3 regions of the Kosakonia oryzae genome follow, and region 2 is predicted to be linked to each of the others. Evidence: predicted binding sites of a transcription regulator. Region 2 holds the regulator's gene; each other region holds the start of a gene.
What was found. The regulator PurR, encoded in region 2, represses purine synthesis genes. The targets are predictions, from matches to a motif close to CANGCAAACGTTTGCNTG.

Region 1 (7,748 bases), 1.5 Mb from region 2:
AAACGGTCAAGCAGAACCGGCGCATCGTTGGAAACGCTGACCGCCGTCATAAAGTAGCGACGCAGGTCGGCTTCGTCATAGACGATTTCCATCGCACGGCCGCCCAGCACGTAGGATGGGCGCACCACCAGCGGGTAACCAATCTCTTTCGCCTTTTCTATAGCCTGCTCAATCGCCGTGACGGTGGCGTTCGCTGGCTGTTTCAGCTTCAGACGGTCAACCGCCTGCTGGAAGCGTTCACGGTCTTCCGCACGGTCAATCGCATCCGGGCTGGTACCGATAACCGGCACGCCCGCAGCTTCCAGCGCACGCGCCAGTTTCAGCGGTGTCTGGCCGCCATACTGCACGATGACGCCTTTCGGCTTCTCGACACGAACGATTTCCAGCACGTCTTCGAAGGTCACCGGCTCAAAGTAGAGGCGGTCAGAGGTGTCGTAATCGGTCGAAACGGTTTCCGGGTTACAGTTAACCATGATGGTTTCGTAACCGTCTTCACGCAGCGCCAGCGACGCATGTACACAGCAGTAGTCGAATTCAATGCCCTGGCCGATACGGTTTGGACCGCCGCCCAGCACCATGATTTTTTCGCGATCCTGGCTCGGGTTAGCTTCACACTCATCTTCATAAGTGGAGTACATATAAGCTGTATCCGTGGCGAACTCTGCCGCACAGGTATCCACACGTTTGTAGACCGGGTGCAGATCGTACTGATCGCGCAGTTTACGGATTTCCGCTTCGCGTACGCCAACCAGTTTCGCCAGACGCGCATCAGCAAAGCCTTTACGTTTCAGGGTGCGCAGGAAGTCTGCGTCCAGACCGTTAATGCCCACCGCAGCAACCTGCTCTTCCAGACGCACCAGCTCTTCAATCTGCACCAGGAACCAGCGGTCAATATTGGTCAGGTTGAACACGCCGTCGATGGAGAGACCCGCACGGAATGCATCGGCGATATACCAGATACGCTCTGCGCCTGCGTCTTTCAGTTCGCGGCGGATTTTGGTCAGCGCTTCCGGATCGTCAAGGCTCACTTTCGGGTCAAAGCCGGTCGCGCCCACTTCCAGACCGCGCAACGCTTTCTGCATCGATTCCTGCTGCGTGCGACCAATGGCCATCACTTCACCAACGGATTTCATCTGTGTGGTCAGACGGTCATTGGCGCCGACAAATTTCTCGAAGTTGAAGCGCGGAATCTTGGTCACAACGTAGTCGATGGACGGTTCGAACGACGCCGGAGTACGACCGCCGGTGATGTCGTTCATCAATTCATCCAGCGTATAACCCACCGCCAGCTTGGCTGCCACTTTCGCAATCGGGAAGCCGGTCGCTTTTGAGGCCAGCGCAGAAGAGCGGGATACGCGCGGGTTCATTTCAATCACAATCAGACGACCGTTTTTCGGGTTCACCGCGAACTGTACGTTGGAGCCGCCGGTTTCCACCCCGATTTCACGCAGTACCGCCATCGAGGCGTTACGCATGATTTGGTACTCTTTATCGGTCAGGGTCTGTGCTGGCGCCACGGTGATGGAGTCACCGGTGTGGATCCCCATGGCGTCGAAGTTTTCAATCGAGCAGACGATGATGCAGTTGTCGTTTTTATCACGCACCACTTCCATCTCGTACTCTTTCCAGCCAATCAGCGATTCATCAATCAGCAGCTCATTGGTTGGCGAGAGATCCAGCCCGCGGGCGCAAATCTCTTCAAATTCTTCACGGTTATAGGCGATGCCGCCACCGGTGCCGCCCATGGTAAAGGAAGGACGGATGATGCACGGGAAACCCACGTCAGCCGCGACGGCCAGCGCTTCGTCCATGGTATGTGCGATACCGGAACGCGCGGTGTCGAGACCGATTTTCTTCATCGCAATGTCGAAACGACGGCGATCTTCTGCTTTATCAATCGCATCGGCGGTCGCGCCAATCATGGTGACGCCGAACTCTTCCAGCACGCCCTGACGTTCCAGTTCCAGCGCACAGTTCAGCGCGGTTTGGCCGCCCATCGTTGGCAGTACGGCATCCGGACGCTCTTTTTCGATGATTTTGCGTACCACTTCCCAGTGGATTGGCTCGATATAAGTGGCATCCGCCATCTCAGGGTCGGTCATTATTGTCGCCGGGTTGGAGTTCACCAGGATAACGCGGTAACCCTCTTCGCGCAGCGCTTTACACGCCTGCGCGCCGGAGTAGTCGAACTCACACGCCTGGCCGATAACAATCGGACCAGCGCCAAGGATCAGGATACTTTTTATGTCTGTACGTTTTGGCATGGCTCTTCTTCTCCTGATTATTTGGCGGTGTTGCGATACTGCTCAATGAGCTCAATAAAATGGTCAAACAGCGGTGCGGCATCGTGCGGCCCCGGGCTGGCTTCCGGGTGGCCCTGGAAACTGAACGCCGGTTTGTCGGTGCGATGGATGCCTTGCAGCGTGCCGTCGAACAGCGATTTGTGCGTCACCCGCAAATTGGCAGGCATTGAGGCTTCATCTACGGCAAAACCGTGGTTCTGCGCGGTGATCATCACGGTATTGTTATCAATATCTTTTACCGGATGGTTGCCGCCGTGGTGGCCGAATTTCATCTTCATGGTTTTCGCGCCGCTCGCCAGCGCCAGCAGTTGATGGCCAAGACAGATGCCAAACACCGGAATATCCGTTTCAAGGAAGGTTTTAATCGCCTCAATCGCGTAATCGCACGGCGCCGGGTCGCCAGGACCGTTGGAAAGGAAGATACCGTCCGGATTGAGCTTCAGTACGTCTGCCGCCGGGGTTTTCGCCGGTACGACCGTTAAACGGCAACCGCGATCGACCAGCATACGCAGGATATTACGTTTCGCGCCGTAGTCGTAAGCGACAACGTGGAACGGTAATTCGCTCGCCGCTTTCGCCTGCGGCAGCTCGCCTGCCAGCGTCCAGCTGCCTTGCGTCCAGCTGTAGGTTTCCGCTGTCGTCACTTCTTTTGCCAGATCCATTCCGTTCAGGCCCGGGAATGCTTTCGCTTTCTCCAGTGCCACTGCGGCATCGACATTATCGCCGGCAATGATGCAGCCGTTTTGCGCGCCTTTTTCGCGCAGCAAACGCGTCAGCTTACGGGTATCGATATCGGCAATCGCCACAATGTTATGGCGCTTCAGATAAGAAGAGAGGTCTTCGGTATTGCGGTAATTACTGGCAATCAGTGGCAGGTCGCGAATGACCAGGCCTTGCGCATGTACCTGAGAGGATTCTTCGTCAGCGGAGTTGGTGCCGACATTGCCGATATGAGGATAAGTAAGAGTGACGATTTGGCGGGAATAGGAAGGATCAGTGAGGATTTCTTGATAACCGGTCATTGAAGTATTGAAAACGACTTCCCCAACTGCCGTGCCCGTTGCCCCAATGGCCCGACCGTGAAACTGGGTTCCGTCTTCCAGAACCAATAGCGCTGACTTAATCAAAACGTCCTCCAGAGAATATTCACTCACTTTATTTGCATATTAATTCATATTGAGATGATCAATCAATGCAAATTTGCTGGCCGTGGATTTTTGGCAAACGGCGGCATTCTGGAGAGATGTCGGTTAAAAGTCAACTTTTCTCACATATTTTTCTTAGTCTTTTACGCCACTGCCCTTCATTACTGGATTTAACAGATAAAAAGATCAAAAAAAGCAGCCACGAAAACGCTTTCGTAGCCAGAAAACTTCAAGAGAGGCGTTCCAGGCACAAGAAAGTAGACCAAATGGTCAAAATTTACATTTCAGCGCGAAAAAAACAGACGATAAGTGAAGATTAGACCATTCTGGCCTGAGAAACCGGGGAAAAAAGAGAAAATAAAAGGGCAATAAAATACTGCCCTTTGCAATCAAGTAATTACGACTGCAACAACCACATCACGATGGGTAATAACTCTTACAAATTGTTGAGATCAAGCACATCTCGCATATCAAAAAGCCCATTATGCTTTCCTTTCAGCCACAAAGCGGAACGCACGGCACCATTGGCGAAAGTCATGCGGCTGGATGCTTTATGCGTAATTTCTACACGTTCGCCAATATCGGCGAACATAGCGGTATGTTCGCCGACGATGTCACCTGCACGTACTGTGGCAAAGCCAATCGTGCCAGCGACGCGCTCACCGGTATGTCCTTCACGTGAATAAACCGCACACTCTTTTAAATCTTTATTCAGCGACTTCGCGATGGCTTCGCCCATCGCCAGCGCCGTGCCCGACGGCGCATCAACTTTGTAGCGGTGATGCGCTTCAATGATCTCGATATCGGTGTAATCGCCCATCACTTTCGCTGCTTTCTCCAGCAGCTTCAGCATCACGTTTACGCCAACGCTAAAGTTCGCCGCGAAGACAATCGCGATATCTTGCGAGGCATCGCTAATTGCCTGTTTGCCCGCGTCGTCAAATCCGGTCGTGCCAATCACCATGCCTTTGCGCTGCTGGCGGCAAAAGGCCAGATGCGCCAGCGTCCCTTCCGGGCGAGTAAAATCAATAAATACGTCGAAATCGTCTTTCACTGCATCAAGACTGCTCTGTACCGTAACACCGGTTTTCGCCGTACCGGCCAGTTCACCCGCATCGACACCTATCAGGGAAGATCCTTCACGTTCCAGTGCCGCGCCAAGCGCCACGCCTTCCATAGCCAGTGTGGCCTGGATCAATTGGCGGCCCATACGCCCGCCAGCACCCGCGATGGCTACGCGGATTGGTGCATCATGCATAGTTGTACTCTTTTGTTAAAAAAATGCGTAAGAATCGTTTCCAGATTAACCAGCCCACGTCGGGGCCACCAGCCGAAAACACCGATAATTAGAAATTAATGATATACAGCCGAAAATATCAGTAAAAGGCATGATTCATTAGGGCGCGAGCGCCAGCACTTCTGCCACCCAGTGACGAAAACCCTCCACATCAATATCCAGCGCAACCTGTGCATTTGGTTTCTGCTTCAGTTTGCCGTCGATATCTACCACCGTCGTGCCAGAGGTGTATTGCCCCTGCGTCTCCACCGCCACAAAACAGGATTTCAGCGTAAACAGTTCAGGGCGGGCCAGCCAGGCAATCGCGCAGAGATCGTGCATGCGCAGCCCGGTTGCCATGCTACCGCTACGATAGTGACTAAACAGCGCGTGCAGCATATGCCCGGTTTTGTTGAGCGCGGGTAACGTCGCGAGGAACTCAGGCGTCAGCGTCGCCCGATTCGTGACATCCAGCCCGCACATCACGATCTCAAGGCCGCTCTGAAACACACGGGCAGCAGCTTCGGGATCGATAGCAATATTGAATTCAGCATTTGGCGTGAAGTTACCCCGCCCGGCTGAGCCGCCCATCATCACCAGTCGACGGATATTGAACTGGCACTCCGGGTAGTGCGACAGCAGCAGCGCGATATTGGTCAACGGGCCGATGGTCACCAGCGTAACGGGTTCAGCAGATGCCATCAGCGTATCGCGTATTGCCTGAAATGCTGGTTTAGCCAGCGGCTGGCGCTGATGCTCGATAAAGTCGTAGCCATCCATGCCGGACTCCCCATGCACTTCGGCGGCGCTATGCAGCGGGCGCAATAAGGGTATCGCCGCACCTTGTGCCAGCGGGATATCGGCCTGCCAGAAGTTGAGCAGTTGCAAGGCGTTGCGAGTGGTTTTTTCCAGCGAGACATTACCGGCAACAGTGGTGATCAGTTTGAGTTCGCACTGCGGCGCATACAACGCGGCAGCAATGGCAACGGCATCGTCAATACCCGGATCGGTGTCGAGAATCATTGGCAAACGCATAGTGCCTCCTGAAGTGAAATCCATAAAAAATGCCAGACTGAGTCTGGCATCTTCGCATAACGTTTAGAGCAAAATGTTATTCGACCTCGCGAACATCAACCCTTAGCTCTTTTGGCACTTCAAAGACAATGTTTTCTTCGCGGCCTTCAAGCGGAATGGCTTCACCGCCGCCCAGCTCCTGCAGGCGGGCAATCACGTTCTGCACCAGAATATCCGGCGCGGAGGCTCCGGCGGTTACGCCTACACATTTGATGTCTTTAACCCAGGCTTCCTGGATATCAGAAGCGTCATCGATCAAATAAGCGCGTTTGCCCATCCGCTGCGCCAGTTCGGCCAGGCGGTTGGAGTTGGAGGAATTTTTCGAGCCGACCACCAGCACCACTTCCGCCTGTTCGGCCAGCGCTCGCACCGCTTCCTGGCGGTTGGTCGTGGCGTAACAGATGTCATCTTTACGTGGGCCAACAATCTGCGGGAAACGGGCGCGCAGCGCGTCAATGACATCAGAAGTATCGTCCACCGAGAGCGTGGTCTGCGTCATAAATGACAGTTTGCCCACATCTTTGATGTTGAGCGTAGCAACATCGGCAGGCGATTCGACCAGGTACATGCCCCCTTTCGGGTTGCTGTACTGCCCCATGGTACCCTCCACTTCCGGATGCCCGGCATGGCCGATCAGAATTGCTTCCTCACCGCGTCGACTGGCGCGAGCGACTTCCATATGCACTTTTGTTACCAACGGACAGGTGGCGTCGAAAACCGTCAGATCGCGACTTTTCGCTTCGTTACGCACCGTCTGGGAAACACCGTGGGCAGAGAAAATCAGGATTGCGCCATCCGGCACTTCACTTAACTGCTCAATAAAAATAGCGCCGCGCTCGCGCAGGCTATCAACAACATAACGGTTGTGCACCACTTCGTGACGCACATAAATTGGCGAGCCATACAGAGCCAGCGCGTTTTCAACAATGCTGATAGCGCGGTCAACGCCAGCGCAAAAACCGCGCGGGTTAGCCAACAGGATCTGCATTCGTTTCCTCCAGTACTGGATCAACCTCCAGTACATCGACATCAAAGTGGACGGTTCTGCCCGCCAGCGGATGGTTGAAATCGACGGTGATAGAGTCGCCGTTAATTTCACGGATCACGCCCGGCATTTCGCTGCCATCCATTGCGGTAAAGAGCATAATCGCCCCGATTTCAGGCTCACCGGCATCCATAAACTCACGGCGGGAGAAGTACTGAATCAGGTCCGGGCTCGGCGTACCGAAAGCGGCATCCGGTTCGAGAGAGAAAACCTTTTTCTCCCCGGCTTTCAGACCCAGCAGATGTTGCTCCAGCCCCTCGGAGAGCGAACCGTCGCCCAAACGAAACAGCGCCGGTTTGCCGTTGTTGCGGGTTGACTCAGCAAGAGAGCCATCTTCGAGCTTGAGCGTGAAGTGCACCAGCACTGCGCTATCGCTCTGTACGGATTTAGACATGCAGGTTGCTCGCTTGTTTTGACTCACCCGTTTTCCCGGTAGCGATTTGCTTACCGGGCAAACAGACGGCCACAAATTCTGTAGGCCGGGCAAGCAAAGCGCCGCCCGGTATTTACATTTAAACCTGCTCTTTCGCTGCAGGTTTAGGCAAAAAGCCTTCCAGCACAATCAGCGCCGCGCCGATACAAATTGCGCTATCGGCAAGGTTAAAGGTAGCAAAATGCCAGTCGCCGACGTAGAAATCGATCATATCGACGACGAAGCCATGCCATAAGCGGTCGAAGAGATTACCGAGCGCACCGCCGATAATCAGCGCATAAGCGATGTTATTCAGCTTTTGCGCGGCTTTCCCACGGTACATCAGTACCGTCAGCACCACGCAGATACCAATAGCGATACCGGCAAAAAACCAGCGCTGCCAGCCGCCGCTGTCCGCCATAAAACTGAATGCCGCGCCATAATTACGCGCATAGTGCAGATTGAGCGACGGAAACAGCGACACCGTATCCCC
Region 2 (7,748 bases):
TGAACCGCTGGAAGCGTCTGGGCGGATGGCCATTGCCGCTCGCCGATGATTCACAGGCATAAAAAAAGCGACCACAGGGTCGCTTTTTTATTGGCGGAAACTTATTCCGCAGCCGGCTCGTCTTTATGATTTGCCGCCGCTTCTTTAATCAGCGATTGCAGTTCGCCGCGCTGATACATCTCAATGATGATATCGCAGCCGCCGACCAGTTCACCTTCCACCCACAACTGCGGGAAGGTTGGCCAGTTAGCGTATTTCGGCAGTTCTGCGCGGATGTCCGGGTTTTGCAGGATGTCCACATACGCGAAGCGTTCGCCACAAGCTGAAAGCGCCTGCACAGCCTGGGCGGAGAAGCCGCAGCTCGGCAGCTTCGGGGAGCCTTTCATATACAGCAGAATCGGGTTTTCAGCGATTTGACGCTGGATTTTCTCAAGGGTTGTGCTCATTGTCTTACTTCCTTCAACTTCTTCTACGGCTGAGATCTGACATTGTAACGGTTCAGACAAGCAACGGAAAATAACATTTTATTCACCGTTCATTATTTTATCGTCTGTCACGTAAAGTTGCCTTAAAAATATGACTTAACCCAACTCGCCCTGCTCAACTCTTAACCGTCATAGAAACGTTTTGCTGCTTTTTTTTGCGCTTGCTAACGAAACGAAGTTATAGATGCAAAAACAGTATTAACTTTTGTGCTTTTTATGGATTAGAATCGACGGGTTTTGAAAAACCATACGCAGGCATATTATATGCTTGCCATAACAGGGGATTGCTCAGTGGCGCGGATACCAAAAGCTTCGATCACGCTCTGTGCTTTGTTGTTCACCACGCTTTCTTTCACGCCATTGGCTAACGCCTCTGAACAGGCGCGAGCATCGGCCGTGCAAAAATCGCATCTGGCGAAAGCATCCGAACGTAAGAAAAAAACCACATCACAAAAAACATCAAAGAAAAGCGGTCGCAGTACGGCAGAAAAAACCACCAGTAAAAAAACAGCGGAACACAAGAAGTCACCGGCTAAGAAAAAAGTTTCCACCAGCAGCAAAGCCAGTCAGATCACCTCGCGTCGTAACAAAACCAGCCAGTTAAAACCTACAGAAGTCGCCTGGACGGAAAAATGCAGTACGCCGCGCAAAGGTCACAAGCCTCATTGTGTCAAAGTCAAAAAAACCACGACCATTGCTGAAGCGCATAAAGTGCGTATCCAGAAAGCCCAGAAAACGGCGATGTCGAAACTGATGAACCAGATTGGTAAACCTTACCGCTGGGGCGGCACCTCGCCGAGCACCGGTTTTGATTGTAGTGGTCTGGTCTATTACGCCTATAAGGATTTAGTGAAATTCCGCATTCCGCGCACCGCCAACGAAATGTATCACCTGCGTGATGCTTCGCCGGTGAATGTGGCAGAGCTGGAAAGCGGCGATCTGGTATTCTTCCGCACGCAAGGTCGCGGTACCGCCGATCACGTTGGCGTGTACGTTGGCAACGGCAAGTTTATCCAGTCTCCGCGCAGCGGCCAGGATATTCAGGTCACTTCCCTTAGCGAAGACTACTGGCAGCGCCATTACGTCGGCGCTCGCCGCGTCGTTACACCAAAAACCATTCGTTGATCTCATCGCCTGTCGTCACTGCGACAGGCGATGTTCTCTTTTTCCCGTCTCCGCGATTTGTTACTCTAAGCCTCACACTCAGTAGGGTTATTGGGTGTATTAAAATAATGAAGGAGAGTAGCAATGTCGTTCGAATTACCTGCATTACCGTATGCAAAAGACGCCCTGATGCCGCATATCTCAGCCGAAACGCTGGAGTATCACTATGGTAAGCACCATCAGACTTATGTCACTAACCTCAACAATTTGATCAAAGGCACCGCCTTCGAAGGCAAAACGCTGGAAGAGATCGTTAAGCACAGCGAAGGTGGCGTGTTCAATAACGCCGCGCAGGTCTGGAATCACACTTTCTACTGGAACTGCCTCGCGCCGCACGCTGGCGGTGAGCCGACTGGCGAACTAGCCGCTGCGATTGCTAAAACATTTGGCAGCTTTGCCGAGTTTAAAGCGCAGTTTACCGATGCCGCAGTGAAAAACTTTGGTTCAGGCTGGACATGGCTGGTGAAAAAAGCGGATGGCGGGTTGGCGATTGTCTCAACGTCCAATGCGGGAACACCGCTGACGACGAATGCGACACCGCTGCTGACTGTCGATGTCTGGGAACATGCTTATTACATTGACTACCGCAACGCCCGTCCGAACTACCTTGAACACTTCTGGGCGCTGGTCAACTGGACCTTCGTGGCGAAGAATTTCGCCGCATAAAACAAAGGAGGGGCATAGCCCCTCCTCTTTTTACTCGACTGCCGCACAGGCTCGTTCCGGCCGGGAGCGCCCGGAAAACAGCACCACCATCAGCCCAAGCCCGGCAATAATCGCCCCCATCACCGGGACAAAATCATAACCCAGACCGCCGGAGATCACCGCGCCGCCCGCAGCCGCACCGAGTGCGTTACCGAGGTTAAAGGCACCGATGTTCACTGAAGAAGAGAGCCCCGGCGCTTCATGTGCGACGCGCATTACACGCATTTGCAGCGGCGGAACCACGGCAAAGGTCGCAGCGCCCCAGACCACCATACTGATAGCCGCGCCCACTTCGCTGCGGGCCAGGAACGGAATGGCCAGCATGATGGCAATCAGCAGGATAAGAAAGCCTTTCAGCGTACCGGTTACCGAACGATCCGCCAGTTTGCCGCCAAGGTAGTTACCAATCGAGAAACCGACGCCAATCAGAACCAACATCCCGGTAACAAATACCGGCGTAGCATCAGTAATGGTGCGCAGCACCGGCGAAATATAGGTATAGAGCGTAAACATCGCGCCTGCACCGAGCACCGTCGTCAGCAGTGCCGACAGCACCTGTGGACGAACCAGCACGGACAACTCTTTGCGTACATCCGGACGTTCGCCCGTTCCGCCGCCAGGCAGCGAGAAGTAGAGGCTCAGCATAGCAACCAGGCCCAGCACGGCGGTCGCCATAAACGACATGCGCCAGCCGATGGTTTCACCCAGCCAGGTTGCAGCAGGCACACCGCCAATATTGGCGATAGTCAGCCCCATAAACATGGTCGCGACGGCGCTGGCTTGTTTCTCTTTTGCTACCACGCTTGCGGCAACAACCGAACCCAGACCAAAGAAAGCACCGTGGTTGAGGCTGGTGACGATGCGCGCCAACATTAAAGTGGTGTAGTCCGGCGCGATTGCCGACAGCACATTACCCAGCGTAAAGATCGCCATCAGAAAAATCAGCGCATTACGTCTGCCTCGGTGCGACAGCAGCAGCGTCATCAGTGGCGCTCCCACCATCACGCCAATCGCATAAGCGCTAATCAGCATTCCCGCCGCCGGAATGGAAACATCGACGCCACGGGCAATAACGGGCAGCAACCCCATCGGGGAGAACTCCGTTGTACCTATCCCAAAGGCGCCAATCGCCAGGGCAAGCAGAGGGAAATTAATTTTCATCGTTTGACTCCGAAAAAGCCGTGTCGGTTGGGGACACTGTCGCAGAAGTCAAAAGTATGACAGCAATCACAAAAAACAGAAGTTAGCAGAATGACAAAAGATTATTGCAGAAGTGATAACAATGGCGGGGAAAGCCGAGGGAGAAGGCTCTCCCTCGTGCCAGATCAATGCAGCGCGGCGGTCAGCCCACCGAAAACAATCAGGCTCAGAACAATGACGGTAGTGACCAAAGAATACTTCAGATCGGTGCTCATCAATTTTTCTCCATTTTCATTTCCCCACAAATAGTGGGTTTGCGCATTTTTGCACAAATAATCATAAAAATCTTGCAGGAATTCGGGGGAGATATGTTTTAGCGCTTCCCCTTTTGCTCAAGATAAGACAAAATTCGACGCTAAATTTATTAGCGTACCGGCCATTGACTCCCCTCCTGACGTTTAGTGTCTTTTTCCCGGCGTACCGCACTCACTTTGCTGGGGTTCAGGGTGATGGAAGGCAAACGTTTACCTTAAGTATTATCAGGAGCTTATGATATGGTCTGGAGTGATTTCTGATGGCAACGATTAAAGACGTCGCGAAACGAGCAAACGTTTCCACTACAACCGTATCTCATGTAATTAACAAAACGCGCTTCGTCGCTGAAGAGACTCGCAACGCCGTATGGGCAGCGATCAAAGAGTTACATTACTCCCCCAGCGCCGTGGCGCGTAGCCTGAAGGTCAATCACACTAAATCGATCGGTTTGCTGGCCACCAGCAGCGAAGCCGCCTATTTTGCCGAGATCATCGAAGCCGTAGAGAAAAAATGCTTCCAGAAAGGCTACACCTTGATCCTCGGCAACGCCTGGAACAGCCTTGAGAAACAGCGCGCCTACCTGTCGATGATGGCGCAAAAACGCGTCGATGGCCTGCTGGTGATGTGCTCCGAATACCCGGAGCCGCTGCTGAGCATGCTGGAAGAGTACCGTAATATTCCGATGGTCGTGATGGACTGGGGCGAGGCGAAAGCCGATTTTACCGACTCGGTCATTGATAACGCTTTTGAAGGCGGCTATATGGCCGGCCGCTATCTGATTGAGCGCGGGCATCGCGATATCGGCGTCATCCCTGGCCCGCTGGAGCGCAACACCGGCGCAGGCCGCCTCGCCGGTTTTATGAAGGCGATGGAAGAAGCGATCATCACCGTACCGGAAAACTGGATCGTACAGGGCGACTTTGAACCGGAATCAGGTTACCGGGCGATGCAGCAGATCCTCAACCAGTCACACCGCCCCACTGCCGTGTTCTGCGGCGGCGATATTATGGCGATGGGCGCGCTCTGCGCGGCGGATGAGATGGGGCTGCGCGTTCCCCAGGATATTTCGCTGATCGGCTATGACAATGTGCGCAATTCCCGCTACTTTACGCCCGCGCTGACCACCATCCATCAGCCGAAAGATTCGCTGGGTGAAACGGCCTTTACCATGTTGCTCGATCGTATTGTCAACAAACGCGAAGAGTCGCAGTCCATCGAAGTTCATCCGCGTCTGATCGAACGTCGTTCAGTGGCAGATGGCCCATTCCGCGACTACCGCCGTTAATCACCCCTGCGGGGGCCGCTACTGTGGCTCCCGCAACCATTCGCTGTTCAGCGTCTCACTGTCCCCCAGATACTCCAGCAGCCAGCTCAACGCCGGTGATGCGTCATTTTGTTGCCATGTCAGGCAGCAGGCCGCATCCGGAAACGGATTCTCCAGTTCCAGCGCCACCCAGTCGCCGCTGTCCAGCCGGGGACGGGCGAAATGCGCGGGCACCATCCCCACACACAGCCCGGCAGAAAGACAGGCTTCTGAAGAGGACCAGTCCGGCACGATGACCCGCTTCTGGTTATCCAGCAGCCAGGTAATACGTTTAGGCAACGAGCGCGACGTATCTTCCTGGATCAACGAGGGCCAGTTGCGCAACGTTTCATCGCTTAGCGGGCCGGGCATTGATGCTAGCGGATGGCGGCTGGAGACCACGCATTTCCAGCTCAGCATGCCCATATCACGAAACGCATACCGTCCACCGACCGGGATCGCCTGAGTCGCGCCAATCGCCACCTCAACGCGGCCATCTGCCAGCGCATCCCAGACACCGTTAAACACCTCCTGGTAAACCTGTAATTCGACGTCGTTAAAATGTCGGTAGAAATCGACGATCAATTGCCGTGTTCGCGCCGGTTTCACAATGTTATCCACGGCAATCGCCAGTTGACCGCGCCAGCCGTTAGCGATCTGTTGGCACTGCTGGCGGGTGATCTGCATTTTTTTGATAACAGATCGCCCCTCTTTTAAAAACCAGCTTCCGGCAGGTGTTAACTCCACATCGCGATGACGGCGTTCAAATAACGGAACCGCCAGCCACTCTTCCAGTTGGCGCACGGTATAGCTCACTGCTGAAGGCACACGGTGCAACTCCTGAGCGGCACCGCTGAAACTTCCGTTGCGTGCAACAGCATCAACCACTTCCAGTGAATATTCTGACCACATAATCTGCCTGCAAAAATTTTGAAATCACTGCGCAAATATTAGCGTTTCACAAGCGGAAAAGCACTCCTTACACTCGACAGCCCTGAAGAAGCAACAAGGTGAGAACTCAAATGCAACCTGGCAAAGGATTTTTAGTCTGGCTCGCGGGATTAAGCGTGCTCGGCTTTTTAGCCACCGACATGTACCTGCCCGCGTTCAGCGCGATACAACAAGATTTGCAAACCTCTCCGGCCATCGTCAGCGCCACGCTCAGTTTGTTTCTGGCTGGCTTTGCTGTCGCACAACTGGTGTGGGGGCCATTGTCGGATCGCTATGGTCGCAGACCCATTCTGTTGAGCGGGCTGGCCATTTTCGCGCTTGGCTGCCTGGGAACATTGTGGGTACGGGACGCCAGCCTGTTACTGGCGCTGCGTTTCGTACAGGCGATCGGCGTTTGTGCCGCTACCGTCAGTTGGCAGGCGCTGGTCACTGACCACTATCCGGCACACCGCGTTAATCGTATCTTCGCAACCATTATGCCGCTGGTGGGCCTGACGCCTGCACTTGCCCCTCTGCTGGGAGCCTGGATGCTGGAGCACTTCTCCTGGCAGGCGATTTTTGCCACGCTGCTGGCAATAACCCTTGTGCTGATGGTGCCCGCCTGGCGGTTGAAAACGCCCGCGCAGACTGCTGCGCTGCATGAACAACCGCTGACCTTTTTCGATCTGCTGCGCAATAAAGCGTATTGCGGCAATGTCATTATCTACGCCGCCTGCTCGGCCAGTTTTTTTGCCTGGCTGACCGGTTCGCCGTTTATTTTGCACGAGATGGGTTATGGTCCGTCAGTCATTGGTCTGAGCTACGTACCGCAGACCGTTGCCTTCCTGATTGGCGGCTATGGTTGCCGCGCCGCATTGCAAAAATGGCAGGGTTCGCGCCTGCTTCCGTGGCTGCTGAGCGCCTTTGGGCTAAGCGTGATTGCCACCTGGATCGTGGGTTTGCTGCCGCAGGCATCACTGACCGCACTGCTGATCCCGTTCTGTTTTATGGCAATGGCCAACGGCGCCATCTATCCTGTTGTGGTGGCACAGGCGTTACGCCCGTTTCCCCAGGCAACTGGCCGCGCAGCCGCGCTGCAAAATACGTTGCAACTTGGGTTGTGTTTCCTGGCAAGCCTGGTGGTTTCAGGGCTAATTGCCACGCCACTGTTTACCACCACCAGCGTGATGGTGGTGATGGTGCTGCTGGCGGCGTTTGGCTATCGCCAGCAACATCAGCGTAATACCGAAACGGTAAAAGATGAGGCTGTCTCCTCCTCTTCGCACGGGTGATTTGTTAACGACTATCAACAAGGAAGTGATTAGCTTGCTAACAGCTTTAAGTTGAATCACCAGATATTGAGGCCTATACTGATTTTCGGTTTTTAATAAATACGATAAATATTATGTAGTAACGGGCACCGGATTGTGCCCGTCATTCCAGGGACGGCCTTTCGGCAAGGGTCATCTCCCTTCCTCTGTTCTACGTCGGATATCAGCCTCACGGTGAAAACCGTGAGATTTCTCACAAGCCCGAAAAAGCGACTACGCTGTTTGAAGGTTCAGATCACTGCGAGTGATGGAGAAGTTATGAGTTCATCGTGTATAGAAGAAGTTGGCGTACGGGATGATAATTGGTTCCGTATAGCAAACGAGTTACTGAGCCGCGCAGGTATCCGCGTCAACGGTCCCGCCGCTTCAGATATC
Region 3 (7,748 bases), 440 kb from region 2:
ACCGCATTCGCTCGCTGATCGGCGCCTTTGCTGGCAGCAACCCGGCGGCGTTCCATGCGCAGGATGGTAGTGGCTATCAGTTCCTGGTGGAAATGTTAACCGAGCTGAACAGCCGCAACCCGCAGGTGGCCTCGCGTTTGATTGAGCCGCTGATCCGCCTGAAACGTTACGACAGCAAACGTCAGGCGCTGATGCGTGCGGCGCTGGAACAATTGAAAGCGCTGCCGAATCTCTCCGGCGATCTGTTTGAGAAAGTCAGCAAAGCGCTGGCGTGATGCTGTATGGCCCGGTGGCACAGTGCTTACCGGGCCTCTATCGGTTGGATAAGACGCAGCCGTCATCCGGCTGCTATTCAGCGTGGCAGGCTTTCTGCCTGCTCATTTCGTAAGTCCGATAAGCATCGCGCCATCGGGCAAAAAGCGGGTTAAGCGTGGCGAGTCCGGGGCAATGCAGTCGCTTCCGACTCGCCGCGTTTCATCACCCGGTTCAGTACCTCTTCTTCCAGTTCCGCCAGTCTTACCGATCCCAGCCGGCGCGGGCGCGGCACATCGATGGCCAAATCGAGGCCGATTTTCCCTTCCTCTATTAATAACACGCGATCCGCCATCGCCACCGCTTCACTGACATCATGCGTCACCAGCACCACGGTAAAACCATAGCGTTGCCAGAGTTCGGTGATCAGCGCCTGCATCTCCAGCCGGGTTAAGGCATCCAGCGCGCCTAATGGCTCATCCAGCAATAACAATCCCGGTTGATGCACCAGCGCGCGAGCCAGCGCGACGCGCTGTTTTTGCCCGCCGGAAAGGGCGGCAGGCCACTCACTGGCCCGATGTTCCAGCCCCACCGACTGCAACGCCTGTTGTGCAGCTTCGCGCCAGCGGCCTTTCAACCCCAGCCCGACATTATCAATCACCGATTTCCATGGCAGCAGGCGCGCATCCTGAAACATCATGCGCGTGTCATGCTGAATTTCTGCAAGCGGTGTATTGCCAGCCAGCAATGCTCCGCCATTAGGCGACTCCAGCCCGGCCAGCAGGCGCAACAGTGTGCTTTTCCCGCCGCCGCTGCGGCCCACCACGGCAATAAACTGCCCGGCGGCGATATGCAAATCCAGTGCATTCAGCACCAGGTTGTTGCCGTAACGTTTGCTGACACCGTTGAGTAACAACGGGATCCCCTGATTCAGTCGGGCAGTATTCATGCGGTGACCTCTTTGGTGTGGTAAGCGGGATGCCAGCGTAGCCACAGGCGCTCCAGCAGTTGGGTGCTGACATCTGCCAGTTTGCCAAGCAGGGCATAAAGAATAATGGCGACCACCACGACATCGGTTTGCAGGAATTCGCGGGCGTTCATCGCCAGGTAACCGATCCCGGCGTTGGCTGAAATGGTTTCCGCCACAATTAATGTCAGCCACATCAAACCGAGTGCAAAACGCACACCCACCATTATCGACGGTAGCGCGCCGGGTAGGATCACATGGATGAAAAGGCTTAAGCCCGAAAGGCCGTAGCTGCGTGCCATCTCCAGCAGACCCTGATCAATATTGCGGATGCCATGCCAGGTGTTGATATAGATGGGGAATAGCGTACCGAGCGCCACGAGGAATATTTTGGCGCTCTCGTCGATACCGAACCATAAAATCACCAGCGGGATCAGCGCCAGATGCGGCACATTTCGCAGCATCTGAATGGACGTATCCAGCAGGCGCTCTCCCCAGCGCGACAGACCGCTGATAAGCCCGAGCGTCAACCCAATCGAGCCGCCGATGGAGAAGCCAATCACTGCCCGCCACGAACTGATGGCCAGATGCTGCCACAACTCGCCGCTGGCGCTCAGCGTCCAGAACGCTTTTACGACGCCTTCCGGTGAAGGCAGGATGCGCGTGGATAACCAGCCGGTAGATGAGGCGATTTGCCAGACCACCACAATCCCGGCGGGCAGCAGCCACGGAGCGAGGCGCAGTAACCATCTGTTTTGTTGAGCCATAGAAACCTCAGCTTTGCGCCACTTTGCGAGGAATAAACTCGTTTGCCACCGTTTCGCCCTGCAATTTCAATGGCTGTGGCTGCGGGATCTCTGGAATGGCGACATCGAGATGCGGGAACAGCAGTTCGCCCACCCGGTATGCCTCTTCCAGATGCGGATAGCCGGAAAGGATAAAACTGTCGATCCCCAGCGCGGCGTATTCATTAATCCGCGCGGCGACTGTCGGGCCATCGCCGACCAGCGCAGTTCCCGCGCCGCCGCGAACCAGGCCGACGCCGGCCCACAGGTTCGGGCTGATCTCCAGTTGATCGCGCTTACCGCCGTGTAGCGCCACCATGCGCTGCTGGCCGACGGAATCCTGACGTGCAAAAGCGGACTGCGCTTTGGCGATGGTTTCATCATCAAGGTGGGAAATCAGACGATCCGCCGCCTGCCAGGCTTCGGCAGTGGTTTCACGAACAATCACATGCAGGTGAATACCAAACCGCACCTTACGGCCATGGGCTGCGGCTTTGGCGCGTACCTGGGCAATCTTCTCTTTCACCCTCTCCGGTGGTTCACCCCAGGTCAGATAGAGATCGACCTGTTCCGCTGCCAGATCCTGCGCCACATCCGAGGAGCCGCCAAAGTAGAGCGGTGGACGCGGCTGCTGCACCGGCGGGAAAAAGAGCTTCGCCCCGCGAACATGAATATGCTTACCTTCGTAATCCACCGTGTCGCCCTCCAACAGGCGGCGCCAGACATGGGTGAATTCGGACGACACTTCATAGCGTTCGTTGTGATCGAGAAAGACGCCATCACCGGCCAGTTCCTGCGGATCGCTGCCGGTGACCAGGTTAAACAGCGCGCGGCCGTTGGAGAGCCTGTCCAGCGTTGCCGCCTGACGCGCCGCGACGGTCGGCGAGACCACGCTTGGGCGCAGCGCGACCAGAAATTTTAAGCGCTGAGTGACCGGAATCAGCGAGGCGGCCACCAGCCACGCATCTTCGCACGAACGGCCAGTAGGAATTAACACACCGCTAAAACCCAGCCGGTCAGCAGCCTGCGCGATTTGCTGCAAATAGTTATGATCCACCGGGCGTGAGCCCTCGTCGGTGCCAAGATAGTGGCCGTCGCCGTGCGTCGGTAAAAACCAGAACAGATTCAGGCTCATGATTTTGCTCCTTCTTTGGTCGGTTGCCAGATACGGGTACGGATATCGACCTTCTTCGGCACCAGGTGGTTGTCATAAAAGAGATCGGCGGTTTGTTGCTGCAATGCCGCAGTGGCTTCATTAACCGGTGCGATTTTGGTTGGCGGGCGATGTTCAAAATAAGTGGAAATCACCGCAGGCGGCAGCCCCATGGTTTTTGCCAGCAGCGCCACGCTTTCGTCGCGGTGACTAATAGTTAAGGCATCGGCTTCGCTAAAGGTATCCAGCACGCCCTGCAGGAATTCGCCGTTCTTTTCTGCATATGGGCGAGCGGCTAAATAGAAGGAACCGGTCTGTTTGAGTGTGGTGCCGTCTTTCAGTACTCGCACGCCGCCCTGCAACAAGGCCGCAGAGTAGTAAGGATCCCAGATTGCCCATGCATCCACATTTCCTTGCTGGAAGGCAGCGCGCGCATCGGCAGGCGTCAGAAACACCGGTTGAATATCGCTGAATTTCAGCCCGGCCTGTTGCAGGGCGCGCAGCAGCAAGTTATGGGAGCTGGAGCCCTTCTGGAACGCCACTTTATGCCCTTTCAGATTGGCCACCGTTTTGATTGGGCTGTTTTCCGCCACCAGAATCACTTCGGCTTTTGGTTTCGGCGGCTCTACCCCGACATACACCAGATCTGCGCCCGCTGCCTGCGCAAAGATGGGGGGAATATCGCCGGTGCTGCCAAGATCAATACTGCCGACATTAAGCGCTTCCAGCATCTGTGGACCTGCCGGAAATTCAACCCAGGAAATTTTGGTGTTCGGGTAGCGTTTTTCCAGTAGCTCATGGCTTTTCGCCAGCACCATACTGACGCTGCCTTTTTGGTAACCAATACGTAGCGCGTCCGGTGCGGGCGTTGCGGCCTGCGATAAAGCGGAAAATGACAGCAGCCCGGCCAGCGCCAGCCAGGGGAAACGATTAAACATGAGCAATTCCTTGTGGACGGTGAAAATCCGGTGCCTGAATTTCCCGACGGTGCAGCGCCTGCCAGAAGGTTTCCAGCGCGTTATCAAGGCGCATTTGCAGGTTCGGTGTCAGGCTGGGTTTATGCTGGTAATCCAGCACCTGGGTATCGTCGGCAAACACGCCGTGCAGGATCTCTTGTGCCTTCAGCGCGCTGAGCACCGGTTTCAGGGCGTAATCTACCGCCAGCATGTGCGCCACGGTGCCGCCGGTCGCTAACGGTAATACGACTTTGCCTTCCAGCGCCCGCTCTGGAAGCAGATCAAGCAGGGCTTTTAGCGCTCCGGCATAAGCCGCTTTGTAAACAGGCGTGGCGACAATCAGCCCGTCTGCTTCTTTTAGTTGTTCAATAAAGGCTTGCAGGGCAGGGCTATCGAAACGCGCGTAAATGAGATCTTCCGGCGCGAAGTTTTGCAGGTGCCAGTGGCACACGTCGACGTCTTGCGCGTTGAGGCGCTCGCGGGCATATTCCAGCAGCGCGCTGGAGCGGGAGGGGAAGCGTGGGCTTCCCGCCAGGGTGACAACTCGCATAATCGCTCCTTATAACTAATTGTTTGCTTTTAGATAACATTCATAACAATTTCCTTCAGTGTGGCAGAGGCGATTTATTCCACTAAATGATTTATTCGAAGAAAAATTGCTAAAAAATGCATAAAGCAAAACGAGGAGAGAAAACGATTGCGTCGGATGCGCTTTTTTTGCCGCAGGTCAATTCCCTTTCGCGGCGCTTTCACCGATAATACGCCCCCGGTTTGCACCCGGGAATTCAGGAGAGTTCATGTACTACCCTTTCGTTCGTAAAGCCCTTTTTCAGCTCGATCCAGAGCGCGCCCATGAATTGACCTTCCAGCAGCTGCGCCGTATTACCGGAACGCCTTTTGAGGCACTGGTTCGTCAGCGCGTGCCGGAAAAACCTGTGCAATGTATGGGACTGACGTTTAAGAATCCGCTGGGGCTGGCGGCCGGGCTGGATAAAAACGGTGAATGCATCGATGCGCTGGGAGCAATGGGCTTTGGCTCCATTGAGATCGGTACCGTTACGCCTCGCCCGCAGCCGGGAAATGACAAGCCGAGGATCTTCCGCCTGGTAGATGCTGAAGGTCTGATCAACCGCATGGGGTTTAATAATCTCGGCGTAGATAACCTGGTTGAGAACGTCAAAAAATCGCATTTTGACGGCGTACTGGGCATCAATATCGGTAAAAATAAAGATACGCCAGTAGAGCAGGGGAAAGATGACTATCTGATTTGCATGGAAAAAGTCTATGCCTATGCCGGTTATATCGCCATTAATATTTCCTCACCGAATACCCCAGGTTTACGCACGCTGCAATATGGCGAAGCGCTGGACGATCTTTTAACGGCGATTAAAAATAAGCAGAACGATCTGCAAAACATCCACCATAAATATGTTCCGGTGGCGGTAAAGATCGCGCCCGATCTTTCTGAAGAAGAATTGATCCAGGTGGCCGACAGTTTAGTTCGCCACAATATTGATGGTGTTATTGCTACCAATACCACGCTGGAAAGATCGCTGGTACAGGGAATGAAACACTGTGATGAAACCGGTGGTTTAAGTGGACGACCGCTGCAATTAAAAAGCACGGAAATAATTCGTCGCCTGTCGCAGGAATTAAATGGTCGTTTGCCAATTATCGGCGTCGGTGGCATTGACTCAGTGATTGCTGCCCGTGAGAAGATCGCTGCGGGTGCGTCTATCGTGCAAATTTATTCCGGCTTTATTTTTAAAGGCCCGCCGCTGATTAAAGAAATCGTCACCCATATCTAATCTTTTTTTGTCAGTATGTATCCAGGGCTTTATTTCCGGCCCTGGTTGTTTTATATTCCCTCACTGTTGCTAATTTGTACATTGTGGTCTTTTATTATTAGAGCAATAAGCGAGACGGCGACAGGATAAAAAAGCGACAGGAAGTTTAAGGGGAGGGGAGAGAACAATGCGAATTAAACCTGATGATAATTGGCGCTGGTATTTTGATGACGAGCACGATCGTATGATGCTCGATTTAGCCAATGGCATGTTATTTCGCTCCCGTTTTGCCCGAAAAATGCTGACGCCGGATGCGTTTTCACCTTCCGGTTTTTGTGTTGATGACGCTGCTTTATATTTCTCGTTTGAGGAAAAATGCCGCAACCTCGATCTCTCTAATGAGCAGCGTGCGGAACTGGTGCTTAACGCGCTCGTGGCGATTCGCTTCCTGAAACCGCAAATGCCGAAAAGCTGGCACTTTATGACTCACGATACGCTCTGGTCGCCCGCGATCGGTGAAGGTGCCTGTGTCTGGCTGAGCGACACCCAGGAGTGCGTAAACCTGCTGGTGGTTGAGCCTGGAGAAAATGCCGCGCTGTGCCTGCTGGCGCAACCTGGCGTGGTGATTGCCGGGCGCACGATGCAACTGGGTGATGCGATTAAGGTGATGAACGATCGCCTGAAACCCCAGCTTCACTCCGAAAGCCTCCGTTTCGAACAGGCGGTTTAAGCCTCCAGTCGCAGTGCCGTTTTCGGAATACAACTGCAGCAGAGGATGCCACCGTCCTGCCTGATAGCCGATTTTTTCATCGCGCTCACTTCACCTTCAATCAGCTTGATCTGGCAACAGCCACATACGCCTGCGCGGCAGGAATAGGGTACGCGGATCCCCTGGTTTTCCAGTTGCTCCAGCAGCACTTGCTGATTGTTACCAATAAATGTTTGCCCCTGCCAGCTAATCTCTACTGTTCCTTCCGCCTGAACTTCCGGTTGCAGCGCTTCTGCAATGGCACCCGCGCCGTAAATTTTTGCTGGCGCTGTCGCCAGCACGGCCACGTCGTCGCCCACGCGGATGACGCCGCTGTTGCGTGCGATCAGGTTCTGCCCGAAATCGACTGCGCCGTTATCTTGCGCGGTACGAAAACCTTGCAGCGTGGCTAATGGTTCGCCGGTCGGGTGTTTTTGCCCACGCTCCGGGCTGACGGTGGTAAACACGCAGCGGCTACACGGTTTAACAACATCAAACACCACATCGCCGATACGCACGACTTTCCAGCTATCCTCTTCCCATGCTTGCGCGCCGGTTACCACCAGATTGGGGCGAAACTGCTCCATCTGCACGCTGGCCGGGCAGCGGTTTTGCAAATCGCGCAGCGAGGCTTCGTTGGTCAACAAATACGGGAAACCATCGGCAAACGAGAGCGGTACCTCTTCATGCCGTTTCACGCGACGGGTTAATTCCGGGCCGACCCAGCGCAATTGCACTTCACGGGCGAAAAAGCCGCTGAGCCAGCGATTAATCTCATCCGGTGCTATCAGCGCGGTAAAATGGTTGCCCCACACTTCCGTCGGGGCGCCGTCAGGCGCAAAATCGGTAAAACGAATTATCGCGCTACTGCCGTCCGGTGCGGTCAGATGCAGGCCATCGGTTAATGGCGATGGCGTAAAGCGCACCATCTGCGGATACTGACGCGCGGTAATAAAAGTGCCATCGGGTTGAGTGACCATAAAAATACGGTCAAAAGCAAAGCCGCTGGCATCGGCAAGCGCATGCGTCAGCCCAATACCGCGCATGGATTTCACCGGATGGATAAAGAGACGCGAAATCGTTGGCACGTCTTGCCCCCT

Region 1: carA (glutamine-hydrolyzing carbamoyl-phosphate synthase small subunit) is a predicted target of PurR. The motif match lies at 3,649-3,666, and genes of this name have one in related genera.
Region 3: pyrD (quinone-dependent dihydroorotate dehydrogenase) is a predicted target of PurR. The motif match lies at 4,800-4,817, and genes of this name have one in related genera.

What each region holds. Positions count from the first base shown of each region.
Region 1 covers NZ_CP014007.2:4,553,965-4,561,712, forward strand. Annotated here, with positions in the region: gene carB (carbamoyl-phosphate synthase large subunit) at 1-2,264, opposite strand, end outside; gene carA (glutamine-hydrolyzing carbamoyl-phosphate synthase small subunit) at 2,282-3,430, opposite strand; gene dapB (4-hydroxy-tetrahydrodipicolinate reductase) at 3,885-4,706, opposite strand; gene rihC (ribonucleoside hydrolase RihC) at 4,845-5,759, opposite strand; gene ispH (4-hydroxy-3-methylbut-2-enyl diphosphate reductase) at 5,836-6,786, opposite strand; gene fkpB (FKBP-type peptidyl-prolyl cis-trans isomerase) at 6,767-7,237, opposite strand; gene lspA (signal peptidase II) at 7,356-7,748, opposite strand, start outside.
Region 2 covers NZ_CP014007.2:3,015,625-3,023,372, forward strand. Annotated here, with positions in the region: gene rnt (ribonuclease T) at 1-62, shown strand, start outside; gene AWR26_RS14325 (Grx4 family monothiol glutaredoxin) at 102-446, opposite strand; gene AWR26_RS14330 (C40 family peptidase) at 777-1,610, shown strand; gene sodB (superoxide dismutase [Fe]) at 1,734-2,315, shown strand; gene AWR26_RS14340 (MFS transporter) at 2,346-3,515, opposite strand; gene cydH (cytochrome bd-I oxidase subunit CydH) at 3,680-3,769, opposite strand; gene purR (HTH-type transcriptional repressor PurR) at 4,069-5,094, shown strand; gene punR (DNA-binding transcriptional activator PunR) at 5,113-6,024, opposite strand; gene punC (purine nucleoside transporter PunC) at 6,135-7,334, shown strand; gene cfa (cyclopropane fatty acyl phospholipid synthase) at 7,632-7,748, shown strand, end outside.
Region 3 covers NZ_CP014007.2:3,452,714-3,460,461, reverse strand. Annotated here, with positions in the region: gene pepN (aminopeptidase N) at 1-275, shown strand, start outside; gene ssuB (aliphatic sulfonates ABC transporter ATP-binding protein) at 425-1,201, opposite strand; gene ssuC (aliphatic sulfonate ABC transporter permease SsuC) at 1,198-1,986, opposite strand; gene ssuD (FMNH2-dependent alkanesulfonate monooxygenase) at 1,994-3,139, opposite strand; gene AWR26_RS16545 (sulfonate ABC transporter substrate-binding protein) at 3,136-4,095, opposite strand; gene ssuE (NADPH-dependent FMN reductase) at 4,088-4,663, opposite strand; gene pyrD (quinone-dependent dihydroorotate dehydrogenase) at 4,911-5,921, shown strand; gene zapC (cell division protein ZapC) at 6,088-6,630, shown strand; gene AWR26_RS16525 (YcbX family protein) at 6,627-7,736, opposite strand.